Regions from separate parts of the Micromonospora sp. DSM 43699 genome, predicted to be linked through region 2. Evidence: riboswitches for the same ligand, from Rfam matches in the RefSeq annotation. Region 2 holds a riboswitch; each other region holds the start of a gene.
What was found. Region 2 has a riboswitch for cyclic di-AMP ahead of AC0AIB_RS08555 (C39 family peptidase). Riboswitches for the same ligand answer to the same signal wherever they lie in the genome.

Region 1 (5,867 bases), on a different contig from region 2:
TCACTCCGACCCAGGCGCTGGCCGAGCTGCAAGCCGGCAACAGGCGTTTCGTCGCCGGGGCGCCCCGGCACCCCAACCAGGGCGCCGGCCACCGGGCGGCAGTCGCCGACGGCCAACACCCCTTCGCGGTCATCGTCGGGTGCTCCGACTCCCGGCTCGCCGCCGAGATCATCTTCGACCGGGGTCTGGGTGACCTCTTCGTGGTCCGGACCGCCGGGCACACCGCCGGGCCCGAGGTGCTCGGCAGCGTCGAGTACGCGGTGACGGTGCTCGGCACCCCGTTGGTGGTGGTCCTCGGGCACGACTCCTGCGGGGCGGTGCAGGCAGCCCGGGAGGCGGCCCGCACCGGCACCCAACCCCCCGGGCACCTCTATTCGGTGGTCGCCGCCGTCGGGCCCAGCCTGCGTCGGGCGGCCCAGGAGGGGGTGCACGACATCGACGGGATCGTCGACATCCACATCGCACAGACCGTCGAGGTGCTGCTCGGCAACTCCCCGGTGATCGCCGCCGAGGTGGCGGCCGGGCGTTGCGCGGTGGTCGGCATGTCCTACCGGCTGGCCGCCGGTGAGGTGCGCCCGGTGGCCCCGGCCCACGCTCCCGCCGAGTCGTCCGCCCTCACCGCCACGGTGCCCGGGTCCGTCCGGGCGACGCCGGGTGCCGACGCCGCGCCGGCCGGCGAGCCGGCGGCCGTCGCCGGCTGAGACGCGATCACGACGAGGGCCGCCCGGCTCAGCCGGGCGGCCCTCGTGTCGATCATGAACTGCTACAGCAGTGACACGTGTACGTGGTCGGTGTGGTTGGACGGTCCGGAGTACGAGCTCCAGCCGTTGGCCGGGAACCAGATCTGCCGGTTCCAGATCACGTAGTAGATGCCCAGCCGGTCCGCGTTGCGGATCAGGAATGCGGCGAGGTTGTTGCCGTACATCCGGGTGTCGTTGTTGTGCCAGGGGCTGAAGCCGCTGTTCTGCAACGACCAGTCGCACGCCTTGCCCTTGGGGTGCTCCCACGGCCCACCCGGGCGGTAGCAGCCGACGAACCGGCTGAAGCCGGCCCGCTTGACCTCCTTGTACATGTGCAGCGTGCGCGGCGTGATGCAGCCCGACGTGGTCGGATCGTTCTCGCTGCACGACTCGCCGCGCCACTCGCCGTCGGAGGTCTGGCCCGGGGCGACGCGGGCCACCGGCGAGGTGGCGTTGACCAGGCCACCGGTGAAGCCCCGGCCGCCGACCAGGGCCAGCGCCTTGTCGGCCTCGGTCTTCTTCTTGGCCATCAGGTTGGTCTGCTTCTGCTGCTCACGCACTTCGGCGTCGACGGCGAGCTTGGCGTTCTCGGCCCGGGTCCTGGCCTCGTTGACCTCGGCCAGCTTGCCGGCGTTGACCATGTTCAGCTCGTCCAGGGCGGCGGCCCGCCGGACGAAGGTGTCCGGGGCGTCGCTCTCCAGCAGCGCGGCGACCGCGCCGACCCGACCCGTCCGGTACGACTGGGCGGCGATCTCGTTTACCTGCGGGGCCAGCGCCGCCAGCTCCTGCTCGGCCTTCTCCACCTCGATGGCGTACTCGAGTTGGCGCTTCTTGGACTTCTCCAGCCGGTTCTTCGCCGCCGAGTAATCCCGGTTGGTGGCCTCGATGACGTCGGTGAGCAGCTTCGGCTCCTCGTCCTCCTCGTGCCCGGAGGGGGTGGGCGCGTTGAGGGCGGCTGCCGCGGGGGCGGCTGCCGGACCGGCGACGATCGCCAGGGCGGCGAGTACGGCCACTGCCGGAGTCATCCAGCGGCGTAGGGGTGCCGTCACAGTTTTCCCTTCCGTCGACCGCCGACCGGGTTAGCTGACGGGTTCGGGACGGAAGTGGCCCCTACCGCTGGCGCGGATTCACCCCAGGTGCTCGGTTCCCCGGCTCGCCGTACGGCGATTGGGCGGTGGCCCCGCTGGCACCGGTGGGCGCCTTCGGCGGTGACCGGCAGCGAGGTTACCCGAGAGTCGTACCGGGGATCTACGGTCACAACTCGACAAAATGTGTATTTTTCCGATAACCGGGCGTGACCAGTGACGCGGCCGACAACTGCGACCTCGCCTCCGGTTACGCAGCGGAGTGTCACCATGCCGAGTCCGTGCTCCTTTCCGGGTCCGGCCACCGGGTGGGGGCCGGGGTGGACGGTTCGCCGTGCCGGGGCGCGCTCAGCGCCGCCAGCGCCTCGGCGCGGTCGGGCGCGGGGCGTGGGGTGGGTGTCGGCCCGGTCGGGTCGGCGTCGGCGGGACCGCGCCCGGCGGTGGTGACCAGCGCGGCCAACCCGGTGGTCAGCGGCACCGCCGCCACCAGGCCGAGGGTCGCCACCGCACTGCGGACGATCTCCTGGGCCAGGAACTCGCTGGTGAGGATCTGCCCCACCGGCCGGCTGTCGGCGGTGAGCAGGAGCAGCAGCGGCAACGAGGCTCCCGCGTAGGCCAGCACGATCGTGTTGACCGTGGAGGCGATGTGCGCCCGGCCGACCCGGGTCGCCGCCCGGTAGAGCTGCAACCGGGACAACCCCGGATTGGCGTGCGCCAGCTCGGTGACGGTGGCCGACTGGGTGACCGTCACGTCGTCCAGCACGCCGAGGGAACCGATGATGATCCCGGCCAGCAGCAGGCCGTGCAGGTCCACGTCACGCTGGTACATCGACAGCGTGGTGGCCTCCTCGCTGCCGTACCCGGTCAGGTGGGTGGCGGCGGTGGCCAGCGTGCCCAGCACGCCGGTCAGCACCAGGCTGCCCAGCGTGCCGAGCACCGCCACCGAGGTCTGCGCGGTGATCCCGTGGGTCAGGTACAGCACCACGAACATGATCAGCGCGGCGCCGGTGATCGCGATCGGCAGCGGCGCGCCCCCGGCGGAGATGCCCGGCACCACGAAGGTCAACAGGATGGCGAAGCTGGCGCCCAGACCGGCCAGCGCGGCCAGCCCGCGCAGCCGGCCGAACGCCACGATCGCCGCCGCGAACAGGGCGACCAGCCAGAGCAGCGGCGTACCCCGCTGGTGCTCGGCGATGTGGTAACTGCTCGTCGAGGGATCGGTCGGGTCGGCCAACGCGACGAGCACCACCCGGTCACCGACGGCCACCGTCGGTGCGCCGGGGCCGGACGGGATCGGCGTCTCGACCTGCTTCCCGCTGTCCGGCCCCTGCTCGACGGAGACCGTCACCGTGCCGCACGGACCGGCTGCCGCCCCGGACGGGCCGTCGGGGGTCTGCGGGGCGGGCGGGCAGGCCTCGGTCACCACCCGGGTCACCGTGCCGTGGTGGCGGGGGACCTGATCCCCCTGGTCGATCTGCGGGGTGTCACCCGGCCAGAGCGCCAGCGTGGCGATCACCGTGACGACGATGAGCGGCACCACGGTCATGACGAGGATCCTCCGCACCCCGGGCGGGGTGGACGGAGCGGGACGGGTGTGGTCGGCGCCCATGTGTGCGAGTCCTCCCAACGATCCGGGACGGGATACGTGTCAGTTGGCCAACCGGTTCATCCCACGGGCGGCGGGTCGTCGTCGGACGATGGTAGCCAGCGTCCCGGCCGACCGGCGTGGTCGACCCTGCCGGCAGGGCTCCGGCTCGTCACGGTGCGGGTGCTTCGCAGACGGGATGCCCCCCGGTCCGCACCGGAGGTGGGTCAGCCGCGCTTCATCAGGCGACCGACGGCGGCCATCATCTCGGCGGCCATCTCGTCGGCCCGGCCCTCGGCGGCCCCCTCGTGCATGCAGTGCCGGGCGTGGCCGTCGAGCAGGCCGAGGGCGACCTTGTCCAGGGCGGCCTGCACGGCGGAGATCTGGGTGAGCACGTCGATGCAGTACCGGTCGTCGTCGACCATCTTCTCGATGCCCCGGACCTGGCCCTCCACGCGGCGCAGTCGGGCCAGCAGCTGGTCCTTGCTGGTGGTGTAGCCCCGGACCGGGGTACTCGGTGTGGTCATGACCACCACGATAACGTACCCCTGGGGGGTATGCTACGGTCGCCGGGAAAGGTACCCCTAGGGGGTATGTTCGGAGAGTGGGAGGGGAACATTCGATGATCACGAACTACCAGGTGAAGGGCATGACCTGCGGGCACTGCGTCAACGCGGTGAGCGGCGAGGTGGGCGCGCTCGACGGCGTCACCGACGTCCAGGTGGACCTCTCCTCCGGCCGGGTCGCCGTCACCAGCGACCGTCCGCTCGACACCGAGGCCGTGCGCGCCGCCGTCGACGAGGCCGGCTACGACCTCGTCGAGGCGTGACGGGCCACCGGCCCGCCGGGGGCCGGGGCAACCGATGAACACGGCGACCAGGCTGGGTGGCTTCGCCCTCGGTCTCGCGGTGGTGTTCGGCGCGGCGTACGGGGCCGGTCAGCTGACCGGCCCCGTACGCCCGCCCGCCGAGACCCGCCACGACCCGGCGCACACCCCGGATCCCACCCGCACCACCGACGCCCCTGCCCCCGGCCCCGACCCGACGCCGACCGGGACCGTCACCGGCGGGGCAGGTCACCCCCACGGTCGACCGGAGGTGCCGCGATGACCCCGACCGCGAACGACCTGCCCACCGCCCCCCACCTGATAGAACTCACCATCGGCGGGATGACCTGCGCGTCCTGCGCCGCCCGGATCGAGAAGAAGCTCAACCGGATGGACGGCGTGGAGGCGACCGTCAACTACGCCACCGAGAAGGCCACCGTCCGGTACGCCGACGAGATCACCCCGGGCGACCTGATCGCCACCGTCGAGAAGACCGGCTACACCGCAGTCGTGCCGCCGCCGCCCACCCCCGCCGGGGCGGAACCGGCCGGTGGGTCGGTGGACGAGCTGACCGCCCTGCGTACCCGGCTGCGGGTGTCGGCCGTGCTGACCGTGCCGGTGATCGTGTTGGCGATGGTGCCGGCCTGGCAGTTCACCTACTGGCAGTGGCTGTCGCTGACCCTGGCCGCCCCGGTGGTGGCGTACGGCGGGCTGCCGTTCCACCGGGCCGCCTGGACCAACCTGCGGCACGGCGCGGCGACCATGGACACCCTGGTCTCGCTCGGCACCCTCGCCGCGTTCGGCTGGTCGCTCTGGGCGCTCTTCCTCGGCGACGCCGGGATGCCCGGGATGACCCACCCGTTCCGCCTGGACGTCACCCGCACCGACGGGGCCGGCAACATCTACCTGGAGGCCGCCGCCGGGGTGACCCTGTTCCTCCTGGCCGGTCGCTACTTCGAGGCCCGGTCCAAGCGGACCGCCGGGGCGGCCCTGCGCGCCCTGCTGGAACTCGGCGCGCGCGACGTCGCGGTGCTGCGGGGCGGCACGGAGGCCCGGATCCCGGTCGACCAGCTCGTCGTGGGCGACCGGTTCGTGGTCCGACCGGGCGAGAAGATCGCCACTGACGGGCGGGTCGAGGAGGGCACCTCGGCGGTCGACGCCAGCATGCTCACCGGCGAGTCGGTGCCGGTCGAGGTCGGACCGGGCGACCTGGTGGCCGGCGCCACCGTCAACGCGGGCGGCCGGCTGGTCGTCACCGCCACCCGGGTCGGTGCGGACACCCAGCTCGCCCAGATGGCGAAACTGGTGGAGGCGGCACAGACCGGCAAGGCAGCGGTGCAGCGGTTGGCCGACCGGATCTCCGGGGTGTTCGTGCCGATCGTGATCGCGTTGGCCGTCGGCACGCTGGGCTGGTGGCTGGGCACCGGTGCCGGTCCGACCGCCGCCTTCACCGCCGCGGTGGCCGTGCTGATCATCGCCTGCCCGTGTGCCCTCGGTCTGGCCACCCCGACCGCGCTGCTGGTCGGCACCGGGCGGGGGGCCCAGCTCGGCATCCTGATCAAGGGGCCGGAGGTGCTGGAGTCCACCCGCCAGGTCGACACGGTGGTGCTGGACAAGACCGGCACGGTCAC
Region 2 (5,867 bases):
ACCGGGTCGCGGTCGGGCGGGAACGGGCGGCGTGGCGGGACGCCGAACTGGCCGCCGAGGCGGCCCGGTCCCTGGCCGTCGAGGCGTACGCGGCGGCGCAACGGCTGCGGCCGGGCCGGATTCCGTTGCCCCGCAGCGCGACGTCGGCGGCCCGTCCGGCACCCGCCGCCCGCTGGCACCCGGCCCGGGTGAACTGACCGGAGATGATCGGCTCGATGCCGCGCCGGTAGCGGTATCGGCTCGGCATGGACACCGCCACCACGGCCCCGCTTCGTCGCGGCATCGCGGTCCGGCATCGCGGTCCGGCATCGCGGTCCGGGGTCGCGGTCCGGGGTCGCGGTCCGGGGTCGCGGTCCCGTGTCGTGGTCCGGCGTCGTGGTCCGGTCCCAGCTCCGGGCCATCGGGGCTGCCTGGCGTCACGAGGGCGGAATTGTTATCCGGGCCGGCGTGGGTGGCGTCACCGTGCGTGGGGATTCGGACACCTGGTCACAGGTGGTCACATCGACTACGACGATCATCGGTGGTTGCTGGCGGAGCGTCCGGTTGTCGCCCCCGCGAGACGGACGCCCCGGTCGCCCCACGAGCGGCCAGTCGGTGCCCGAGTGCACCGGAAAACGGTGCGCCTCGACCATGTTTGCGCAGCTCACGGGGCTTGGCGAGGGAGAACCCGGCCAGTAGTGTCGCTGCGGTCCGGTGCGGTTCCCGTTCGCAGCAGGCGACGCCGCGCCGACCCGCTCAATCGTGCGAGTCACGAACCGGGGACCCACCGCACCATCTGGGGTGAATCCGCGGGCCACGGCCCGGGGTAGGGCGATCTTCCCGCCCGAATCCGTCAGCTAACCCGGTCGGCGGCAGCGGAAGGAGTTCCATCCTCGTGTACTACGACCCCACCCCCTCGGTAGTTCCGCCACCTCGGTGCCGGGGTGCCGCCGGACCGTCGCGCCTGACGCGCTGACCCGGCCGACAGCCCCCGCCGTCCGGTCTCGTCGGACGGCCCCACCGAACTGCCCGGCCTCTCGTCGGGCGGCCCACCGAGCTGCCCGGCCCCCGTCGGGCGGTCCCGACCGAACGAGCGGCCGAACACCCGATCCGCGCGTGGCGTACCGCCGCGTGCCGCTCCGGCGTGCCCGGCCGCCTCGCCCCGTGGAGGAACACCCTGTGAAGCACCACATGAAGCGACAGCTACGCCGGCTGACCACTCAGCGCCCGTACCAGCTGGTGGTCGGCTCGGCAGCGGTCGTCGTCCTGGCCACCGGCGCCGCCGCGCTGGCTGCCGGGGTCGACGACGCCCCGACCGACCAGCAGCGTTCGACCGCCGTCGCCGAGACCGCCCCCCGCCTCGACGACGTCGCCACCCGCGCCCAGGCCCGGGTCGCCGCCCCCGCCCCGACCAGCCCGTCGGCCACCCCCACGGCCAGCCCGTCGGCGAGCCCCACCCCATCACTCCGGGTCACCAGGGCGAAGACCAGGGCCACCGCCAACCCGGACCTGACCCGCACGGTGGCAGCTCCGAAGCCGCCGTCGTCGAAGGTCCTCCGCTACGAGTACCAGGCGCAGACCACCTACTACTACTGCGGCCCGGCGGCGGTGCGCAACGCGCTCAGCGCGGCCGGCATCGAGCGCAGCCAGGACGACCTCGCCGCCCAGTTGGGCACCACCGAGATGGGCACCAACTCGGCCGAGGACACCACCCGGGTGCTCAACGCCGTGGTGAAGGGCGACCCGTACCGGACCCGGATGTTCGCCGGCACCCCCAGTGACGCGCAGGCCGAGCGGCTGCGGGCCGACGTGGTCGCGACGGTCACCGACAAGCGGGCCGTGGTCGCGAACGTGGTCGGGGACGTCACCGATCTCGACGGCGGCTGGCACTCCTTCCCCGGCGGCCACTACGTCGCCGTGGTCGGCTACCAGGACAACGGCCGTACCGTCCGGATCGCCGACTCGGCCGACCCGTCGCTGCCGGCGTACTGGGTCAGCGTGACCACCCTGGCGAACTGGATCGCCACCCGGGGCTACTCCGCCTGACCGCCCGCCGCGCGTCGGCCGCAAGGTCGCGCTCGGACATGGTTGTAGTGGCCTCCTTCTCGAGGGAGGCCACTACAACATGGATCGAGCACGATCTTGCAGCGAGCGGTCAGGCTCCAGCTCCCGGCGGGCGGCGTCGAGGAAGCCGTCGGCGTACGCGTCGGCGGGGAAGTCGCCCAGGTAGCGACGGCGGGTCTGCCAACGGGCCGCCGCCAACGGGTCGGTGTCCAGCAGCCCGGTCAGCACCTCGTCCAGGTTGGCCATGTCCCGGCGCAGCACGTAACCGGAGCGGGCCAGCGGGAAGCGGGTCAGGAACTCGTCGCCGTCGACACCCAGGTCGGTCACCGCGTACGGCTTGCCCGAGTAGAGGTAGTCGGAGATGACCCCGGAGACGTCGGAGACCAGCGCGTCGGAGCGGTTGACGCAGTCGGTCAGGCTCAGCTCCCGACTGGCCGCCGCGCCCCACAGGTGCTGCCGGCCGGTGCGGGTCCGGTCGGCGGCGAGCAGCTCGGTCAGCCGCGCCAACTGCCGGGCCGAGGCCGGGTTCTGCCCGGTGTACGGGTGCGCCCGCAGGATCACCGTGGCGCCCCGGTCGAGCAGCCGGCGCAGCATCGGCTCGGCCACCGGCAGCGAGCAGTAGTTGGCGTCGGCGTGGTGGCCGGTCCAGGTGGGGGTGTAGAGCACGGTCGGGGCGGTCAGTGGCCGCACCTCCCGGCGTACCTCGATGGCCTCGACCTGGGGGCGACCTACCACGACGAACTTCTCGGCGGGGATCTCCACGCCGGCCCGCGCGTACCGCTCGATCGCCGCCGGACCGGCCACGAAGATCTTGTCGAAGATGGCCGAGACCGGGTTGGCGCTGGGCGCCTTGTCGCTGTCGCCGTGGTGCAGTTGCACGTGGGTGAGCTGGGTGAACCGGATGCAGTGGCTGTTCTTCGCCCCGTGGTTGACATAGAACGCCACCCGCAGGCTGGGCACCAGCGCCTCGTCCATCGCCTTGAGGGTGGGGCAGTAGACCACCGGGGCGCTCGTCGCGGCGGCGACCGTGGGCAGGAACTCCGGCTCCCGCAGCAGCACCAGGAACGGCCGGCCGAGCCGCTCCAGGTAGGGCAGCCACATGGTGACCTGGTATTCCGAGCCGGGCGGGGCGGAGAAGTAGAGCAGGAACTCCGGCTGGTGCGCCCGCAGCGCCCGGGTCACCGGGCCGCCTCCGCCCGAGGGCCGGAACCGTCGCCGGGCCAGGTCCAGGCCGACCGCGCCGCAGCCGGCGGCCACCAGCAGGACGACGACCAGCGCCAGCACGGCGGGCAGGGCGAACGCGGCGGCCACCGCCACCACGGCCAGCAGCCCCAGCAGTACGCCGCCGAGCCGGGCGGCGACCAGCGGGGTGCACGCCCGTACCGGCAGGTTCGCCGCCCGGATCTCCAGGTTGCCGGCGTCGCGCAGCGGCCCCACCAGCAGCACCAGGCCCAGCAGCACCAGCGCGGTCAGCGCCAGCACCGGGTCGAACCCGTCGTCGAGCCGGCGGGCGTAGCCGACCAGGATGCCGGCGGCCAGCAGGACCGTCTCGGCGACGATGTCGGCGTCGGGGCGGACCCGACGCTCGGCGGCAGCCGCCGCCAGCGCGGCCACCGCCAGGGCCAGGCCCCAGCCGGTGGCCCCGGTGAACGCCACCACCAGGAAGGCGACCACGGCCAGGCCGGTGGTCAGGCACCGTGCGATCAGTTTCCTGACCAGGTCACCACGCATGTCGTACCGTCTCCGGGGGTCGGTCAGCCGGCGTCGACGCCGCTGGGCAGCCGGTCCTGCGCGGCCGAGGTCGGCTGGGCCGGCACCGGGGCCGGCTCGCCGGGGGCCCGCCGGACGTCGATCACCTGGCCGGTGAGGTCGGAGATCAGCACGTCGAGCGAGGACTGGGCGACCGTCTCGGCGGCCAGCAGGGTGTGCTCCGGCTCCTCGCCGAACGCCTTTGTGCGCATCGGGGTGGCGGTGCGCTCCGGGTTGATGCAGTTGACCCGGACCCCGAACTCGGCCCACTCGTCGGAGAGCGCCTGGGTCAGGTTGACGAGCGCCGCCTTGGTCGACGAGTAGAGCGCGTACTGCGCCCGGCCCCGGGTGTACGAGCTGGACGTGTAGAGCAGCAGCTGACCCTTGGTCTGCTGGAGGTACGGCAGGGACTGCCGGGCGGCGATCACCGGGCCGACGAAGTTGACCTGGAGCACCCGGTCCATGGTCTCCTCGTCCATCTCGGCAAGCGCGCCCTTCTCCAGGATGCCGGCGGTGACCACCACGTGGTCGATCCGGCCGGTGGCCTCGAAGGCGGTCTTCAGCGCGGCCTCGACGTCGCCGGTCTGCTCGACGTGGGTGCCGGTGCTGGAGCGGCTGAACGGGAAGACCTGCGCGCCGTAGCCCCGGGCCAGCTCGGCCAGGTCGTGGCCGATGCCGTAGCTGCCGCCGAAGATGACGATCGTCCGACCGGCCAGCTCCTCGGTGTAGCTGCGGTGCGACAGCCGGGGCGCCTGGGCGGCGGCGAGCTGGAAGAGCTTGTCGGCGAGGTGCACGTCGACCGGGTGGGTGACCTTGATGTTCTCGTCCGACCCGTCGATCACCTTGATCGGCGTGCCGGGCAGGTAGCGCAGCACCACACCGCAGTCGTCGGTGGCGGCGAAGTCCGGGTCGCCCTCGGCCCGCCGGTACGCCTCCCGGATGGTGCCCGAGCGGAACGCCTGCGGGGTCTGCCCCCGGCGCAGCCGGGAGCGGACCGGGATGTCGGTGATGCACTCGTCCTCGTCGACCTGGATGATCGTGTCGGCCGAGGGGATCGCCACGTCGACGGCGGTGTAGCTCCACAGCGCGTTCACGCACTCGCGCACGATCCGGGCGCTGACCAGCGGGCGGACCGCGTCGTGGAAGAGGATGTTGACGTCACCCTCGCCGACCGCGTCCAGGGCGATCCGGGTGGTGGCGTTACGGGTCTCGCCGCCCTCGATCACCTTGCTGACCTTGCGGAACCCGGCCTTGTCGACGATCTGCTGGGCGTCGGCGACGTGGCCGGTGGCCATCAGCACGATGATCTCGTCGATCTCCGGGGCGCCCTCGAAGACGGCCAGGGTGTGCTCGATGATCGGCTTGCCGGCGATCTTCAGCAACTGCTTCGGGATGCCCAGGCCCAGCCGGGTCCCGGTGCCTCCGGCCAGCACCACCGCCACCGTCCGCGAGGGCCGCCACGGCGCCGGGGTCTCCGGTGTGGCGTCCGGGCCAGTGGTGTGGTCCTGCGTCATTGCCGATCCTCACTCTCGGGGAATGTCTGCACACGTCCCGGGGGTCACCCTGAACGGAAGATTGCGCCAGCACGGCGACGGGATGAACCTTAACGCGCGGACCGCGCCGCCCCAACGGGACGACGCGGTCCGTCGGGCACCGGGTCGATGCCCTACGTGCGCCCGGAATACTACTTGCCGTTGGCGAATGCCTCGTACGCCCGGATCACCTCGTCGGTGGGCCCGTCCATCCGGATCAGCCCCGACTCCAACCAGATCGTCCGTTCGCAGGTGTCGCGCACCGAGGAGAGCTGGTGGCTGACCAGGAAGACCGTGCCGGCCCCCTCGCGCAGCTCCCGGACCCGCTGCTCGCTGCGCTTGCGGAAGCCCTTGTCGCCGGTGGCGAGCGCCTCGTCGATCAGCAGCACGTCGTGCTTCTTGGCGGCGGCGATGGAGAACCGCAGCCGGGCCGCCATGCCCGAGGAGTACGTCCGCATCGGCAGGCTGGCGAAGTCACCCCGCTGGTTGATCCCGGAGAACTCGATGATCTCCGGGGTCATCCGGGCCACGTCGTCGGGCTGC
Region 3 (5,867 bases), on a different contig from region 2:
CCTTAGCGAGACACCCGGCGGTCGGTTGCAAAGGAGTCGACGCCGGTGGCAACCATGCCCCCTCACCGTCACGTCCAGGGCCAGTCGCCCGCCCGCCCGGCAGCCCTCGGGCGGGTCGCCCGCCGCCTGCTCACCGTGGTCGCGGCGGTCGCCGTCGGTGCCGGGATGCTCGTCGCGCCGGCGCATGCCGCGCCGACACCCGAGGAGATCGAGGCGGCCCTCGACAAGCAGTGGGAACAGCTCGAACCGACCATCGAGAGCTACAACAAGGTCCGGGCCCAGCTCAAGGTCAACCGCAAGAAGTCGGCCGAACTGCAGAAGAAGATCGAGCCGCTGGCCCTGCAGAGCGAGCTGGCCCTCGGCCGGGTCGGTGACCTCGCCTCCCGCTACTACAAGTCCGGCCCCTCGCAGGAGTTGAGCGCGCTGCTCACCACCAGCAAGCCGGGCACCCTCGCCGCGCAGCTGACCATTCTGGACCGCCTCGCCGCCGAGCAGCGCAAGGAGGTCGAGGCCGTGCTCGTGGTGCGTCGCAAGTACGACGCCGAGAAGCAGAAGCTCGACACCCTGATCGCCGCCGAGGTGCAGCAGGAGAAGGACCTCGCGACCAAGAAGACCAAGATCAACGCTGAGATCAAGCGGCTCCAGGCGTCTATGCCGAAGACCACGGTCAAGGTGAACGGCTGCCCGACGATCAACGGCGTGGTCAGCTCCGCCGCCCGTACCGCGATCCAGGTCGCCTGCCAGCAGGTCGGTGACCCGTACGTCTGGGGGGCCACCGGGCCGAACTCGTTCGACTGCTCCGGGCTCACCCAGTTCGCCTACAAGGCGGCCGGCATCTCGCTCACGCACTTCACCGGCGCCCAGTGGAACGAGGGCAAGGCCATCCCGCGCTCCGAGGCCCGCCCCGGCGACCTGGTCTTCTTCTTCAGCGACCTGCACCACGTCGGCCTCTACCTGGGCAACGACATGATGGTGCACGCCCCACGGACCGGTAAGCCGGTCCAGGTGACCAGCATCAACTACATGCCGGTGGCAGGCTTCCGCCGACCGGGCTGACCAGCGCAGACGCAACCCCCGGCCCCGACGGGCCGGGGGTTGCGTGCTTCCGGACGGAGAGTGTGCCGGCCCGGCGGGTTGCGGATCGATAACGACCGTCTCTACTCTGGTCAATCGTCGGTCGGCATCAGGTCCGCCCCACCCGGGGTGGCGTCGGCCGGCACCGCCGAGTCGCCTCCGGGCGAGCCGGGGACCCAGGTACGCCGGGGTGAATCCGCGACCACCGCGGTAGGGCGCTCCCTTCCCGCCCGAACCCGTCAGCTAACCCGGTAGGCGGTCGAGGAAGAAGGAGCCCCGAGCCCGGTGGCACACCATGCCCCGCGGCCACCGTCGCGCCGGTCGACCCAGGTCGTCCGGGAGACGGTCGCGCCGCGCCCACGCTGGTCCCGCTTCACCACGACTCTCACCGCCCTGACCGCTGCCCTGGTCGTGCTGACCGGTGGCGCCACGCCCGTCCACGCCGACCCCTCGGTCGCCGAGATCGAACGACAGATCGACCAGGACTGGAACAAGCTCGAACCCGTCATCGAGCAACACAACGCCACCCGCGCCGACCTCGCCGCCAAGCGCCGCCAGGCCGACGCGCTCGGCAAGCGGATCGCGCCGTTGCAGCGCCGGGTCGACCAGGCGATGAACCAGGTCAGCGGACTCGCCGTCCAGGCGTACAAGGGCGAGAACATGTCCACTGTCAACGCCCTGCTGGGCAGCCACGACCCGAGCCAGGTGGTCGAGCAGCTGGGGTTGCTGGACCGCTTCGCCAGCCGCCAGCAGCGCGAGGTGCGGGCCGTCGCCGAACTGCGCGACGAACTGGCCGCGACCAAGGCGCCGTTGGACGAGATGGTCGTCCAGCTGACCCGTACCGAAGCCCAGCTGGCGGCGAAGAAGAAGCAGATCAACACCGAGATCGACAGGTTGCAGAAGCTGCGCCTCACGGTCTACGGCAACGGCGGCGGCGGGCCGCTGCGCCCGGCCCCGTGCCCGGCCGGCTACCCCGGTGGCCCGGCCGGCACAGCAGTCAAGTTCGCCTGCGCCCAGATCGGCAAGCTGTACGTGTGGGGTGCGGCCGGCCCGAACAACTTCGACTGCTCCGGGCTCACCATGGCCGCCTGGTCGAAGGCCGGGGTGTCGCTGCCGCACAACGCCCGGCAGCAGCGCCAGGTGACCGACCGGGTGAGCCGGGCCGACCTGCGCCCCGGCGACCTGGTCTTCTACTACGCCGACCTGCACCACGTCGGGATGTATGTCGGGGACGGCTGGGTCGTGCACGCGTCGCAGTCAGGTCAGCCGATCAAGATGAAGCGGGTAGACGACGGACCGGTCCACAGCTACGGCCGCCCCGGCTGATCCCACTCGCGTCCGGGCCCCCGCCAGGGGCCCGGACGTGGCGTGCCCCCGGTCAGGGTGCGCTCAGCGGGTCGGCCAGGTGCGCCAGTTCTGCCAGGACCGGCTCTGGGTCGGCCCGCGCTGACCCTGGTAGCGCGACCCGTAGACCTCGGAGCCGTAGGGGTGCTCGGCCGGCGAGGAGAGTCGGAAGATGCAGAGCTGGCCGATCTTCATGCCCGGCCAGAGCGTGATCGGCAGGTTGGCCACGTTCGACAGCTCCAGCGTGACGTGGCCGGAGAAGCCCGGATCGATGAAACCGGCGGTCGAGTGGGTGAGCAGGCCCAGCCGACCCAGGCTCGACTTGCCCTCCAGCCGGCCGGCGAGCTGGTCGCCGAGCGAGATGACCTCGAGCGTGGAGGCGAGCACGAACTCACCCGGGTGCAGCACGAACGGCTCGCCCGCCGGCACCTCGACCATCGACGTCAGGTCGTCCTGTTGCACGGCCGGGTCGATGTGGGTGTAGAGGTGGTTGTTGAAGACCCGGAACAGCTTGTCGAGACGCACGTCGATGCTGGACGGCTGCACCAGACTCGGCTCGAACGGCGCCAGCGCCAGCGCGCCCGCCTTGATCTCGGAGACCAGGTCCCGGTCGGAGAGCAGCATCGGACCACCATATCGAGCGTCCCGGCCCGACCCGCCGGCCGGGCCGTCGACGCCCGCCCCGGCTGCCGAGGGGGTACGAGGGCGGGGCGGGCTCGTCGGGGCCGAGGCGCGGCGGTGGGGTGGGCTGGAGGTGTCCAGGGTGCTGCTCGCCCGGATCGTCGGGGCGGGACGAGATACTGGTCCGGCCGCTGTCGAACTGATGACGTAGACGATTCACCAAGGCTGCCGCGTACCGCGGCCTGAGGGCGAACTGGTGACCCAGCGTGGTCGCCCGTCTACCCCGGCCCGGGGATGGTCGCGTCGCCCGTGCCCTCGGCCCGGTGCGGTCCGGGCGGGACCGGCAGCCCGGCCAAAGAGGGGCCGTTCCACCTGCGTGTCGGACTGATTTTAGAACGCCTGTTCGATAGGGTTGCGGCATGGCATCCTGGTCCGCATTCGCCGCCGACGAGCCCCGACTCGCCGACGGGATCCGCCTTCTCCTCCAGCAGTACGGGCCGGGCTTCGGCTACCTGGCCACTGTCCGTGCCGACGGCGGCCCCCGGGTCCACCCGGTCTGCCCGCTGGTCACCGACGGCGGGCTCTTCTGCTTCGTCGTCGACTCGCCCAAGCGTCGTGACCTCGAACGCGACGGCCGCTACGCGCTCCACTCGTTCCCGTCGGAGGAGACCGACGACGAGGCGTACGTGACAGGCCGGGCCGAGCCGGTGACCGACCCGGCGCGGGTGGAGCTGGTGGCCGCGATCGGCCGGGCCGCACCCCGGGTCGACTGGCGGCTCTTCGAGTTCAGCGTGGACGTCGCCATGCTCACCCGCCGTGACCACGGTGGTCTGTCGAGCCCCGACGGAAAGCCCTCCACCGTGCAGGTCTGGCTGGATCCTGCGGCGGGTCGGCCCGCCGTCACGGGCGTACCCGACCAGCGGCCGTCCCGCCACGGACGGCACGGGTTCGACACCCGCCGTACCGCTGCCTGAGCCTGCAAACGACGGTGCCGGCCCCGTCCGGGAAAGGACGGAGCCGGCACCGTCGTGTCGTGTGTACCGGGTGCCGGTCAGGCGGCTGCCCGGTAGGCGGTCCAGGCGTTCACCATGCGGCTGGCCTGGCCGGCCGTGAACTGGTACATGCACGAGTCGTAGGTGTAGTCCATGAAGTTGGTGATCGGGTCCTTGCCGGTCGCGGTGCAGGTGTCCCGGCCGGTCGGGCACTCGAAGGCCGGCTCGCGCTCGGCCGGGGTGTCCGACACGCTGTCGCCCGAGCCGGAGCAGCCACCCTGGAAGGTGTGGTAGAGGTTCAGCCAGTGGCCGACCTCGTGGGTGCCGGTGTCACCCTGGTTGTAGTTGGTGGCCGCACCGTTCGGCAGCGACTCGCCGAGCACCACGACGCCGTCCATCACGTCCAGGGTGCGCTTGGGGAAGGTCGCCCAGCCGAGCAGGTCGTCGCTCAGCTCGCCCAGGTAGATGTTGAGGGTGTTCTTGCCGCCGGTGCGCAGGTTGGTCTTCATCTGCCGCTCGGCCGTGGAGCCCTGCACGATCGGGTACCAGGAGGCGTTGGTGACCCGGTTGATCTTCTGGAGCTGGAACGTGAAGCCGGTGGCCACCCCGCCGGTGGCACCGCCGTACGCCTGGTTGAGCACGTTGATCTGCGCGTTGATCAGCGAGTCGGGGATGTTGCCGCCGGCCCGGGTGCTGTCCCGCTGGATCACGTGCACGACCACCGGAACGGAGATCGGGGCCAGCGCGACCGTCCTGCCCTCGGTGGAGCCGGTGCGGATGCTGGACTTCGACCGCAGCGTGCTGGTACGCAGGGCCGCGGTGAAGTCCGCCTCCCGCGTCTGGACCTGCTCGGCGGTCAGCTCGTTCGGGTCGTGCCGCTTGTGGGCGGCCTTCTTGCCACCACCGCGGACACGCGCGTCGGAGTGGACGTCCGCGTGGACGTCGGTCGGCTCTGCGCAGGAGGCGCTGCCGGGAGCTGCGGAGTACGCGGAAGCCGCAGGTACGACGCCCACCGCAGCGGTGCTCAACAGCAGCGCGAAGGTCGTCGATGCGACACCGGCGGCACGCCGGGTCAGCAGGTTGGGACGCAGTCCCATGGGCCCACCTCTTTCTGGCGGTGTGACAGGGGGTATGTCGCACCGAGGTCGTGAACGTGGGGGTGACGTTACAACTGATCGACACGTTTGAGAACGTCCCTAAGTTGCTTCTGTGAAACATCTGACCGTTTCGTTCGTGCAGGTGGTGGCGATGCGATGACACTCCGTCGCCGGAGACGCGCGGGGGTGCCAGGGTGCGCGGGTCCGGTCACTTCAGGTACAGTGATGCCGCTCGCGGGTGTAGTTCAATGGCAGAACATCAGCTTCCCAAGCTGACAGTGCGGGTTCGATTCCCGTCACCCGCTCCACCACGAAGGCCCTGATCAGGACCCGAATCCTGGGCAGGGCCTTCGATGTTCCGAGGTCAACCAGGGCGCATCGAGGCATTGGTGTGCCAGTACGGACCGGCGAGCGGGGCGGGTGACGCCCCCTGGTCGGCAGGGCCGGTAGTCATCTTCGCCTGCTGGCCTTGTGTCCGGCGTAGCGGCGTGGGCGCGAGGTTGATGGGCCCCATCGACGAGATCTACAACCCTGGTGCACACCGGTCCAGGCAGGAGATCCAGGTACAGGACGAACGCGTGGAGGCCCTGTCGTCGGCCGACGACCAGCTTCGGCGTGATTGACGCGGGGAACCTCCACCTACCCGACGGAAGGCGCCGCTACCTACCAACGGGAAACCGCCGCGCGGGATCGACCGGCCGCGGGGCAGCCCCTGCGACGTACGCTGGTGATCATGCGG

Region 1: another riboswitch for cyclic di-AMP. It lies ahead of AC0AIB_RS21070 (coiled-coil domain-containing protein); the one in region 2 lies ahead of AC0AIB_RS08555 (C39 family peptidase).
Region 3: another riboswitch for cyclic di-AMP. It lies ahead of AC0AIB_RS12330 (C40 family peptidase); the one in region 2 lies ahead of AC0AIB_RS08555 (C39 family peptidase).

Annotation. Positions count from the first base shown of each region.
Region 1 is NZ_JBTMMT010000046.1:2,262-8,128, forward strand. It holds gene AC0AIB_RS21065 (carbonic anhydrase) at 1-701, shown strand, start outside; gene AC0AIB_RS21070 (coiled-coil domain-containing protein) at 764-1,789, opposite strand; cyclic di-AMP (ydaO/yuaA leader) riboswitch at 1,793-1,924, opposite strand; gene AC0AIB_RS21075 (YibE/F family protein) at 2,091-3,434, opposite strand; gene AC0AIB_RS21080 (metal-sensitive transcriptional regulator) at 3,638-3,937, opposite strand; gene AC0AIB_RS21085 (heavy-metal-associated domain-containing protein) at 4,033-4,239, shown strand; gene AC0AIB_RS21090 (hypothetical protein) at 4,274-4,519, shown strand; gene AC0AIB_RS21095 (heavy metal translocating P-type ATPase) at 4,516-5,867, shown strand, end outside.
Region 2 is NZ_JBTMMT010000011.1:91,578-97,444, reverse strand. It holds gene AC0AIB_RS08560 (hypothetical protein) at 1-197, shown strand, start outside; cyclic di-AMP (ydaO/yuaA leader) riboswitch at 723-866, shown strand; gene AC0AIB_RS08555 (C39 family peptidase) at 1,171-2,025, shown strand; gene AC0AIB_RS08550 (CDP-glycerol glycerophosphotransferase family protein) at 2,098-3,774, opposite strand; gene AC0AIB_RS08545 (bifunctional cytidylyltransferase/SDR family oxidoreductase) at 3,798-5,306, opposite strand; gene AC0AIB_RS08540 (ABC transporter ATP-binding protein) at 5,477-5,867, opposite strand, start outside.
Region 3 is NZ_JBTMMT010000018.1:72,157-78,023, reverse strand. It holds gene AC0AIB_RS12335 (C40 family peptidase) at 55-1,056, shown strand; cyclic di-AMP (ydaO/yuaA leader) riboswitch at 1,211-1,347, shown strand; gene AC0AIB_RS12330 (C40 family peptidase) at 1,360-2,400, shown strand; gene dcd (dCTP deaminase) at 2,464-3,042, opposite strand; gene AC0AIB_RS12320 (pyridoxamine 5'-phosphate oxidase family protein) at 3,459-4,013, shown strand; gene AC0AIB_RS12315 (zinc metalloprotease) at 4,091-5,128, opposite strand; tRNA gene AC0AIB_RS12310 (tRNA-Gly) at 5,363-5,436, shown strand; gene AC0AIB_RS12305 (LLM class flavin-dependent oxidoreductase) at 5,862-5,867, shown strand, end outside.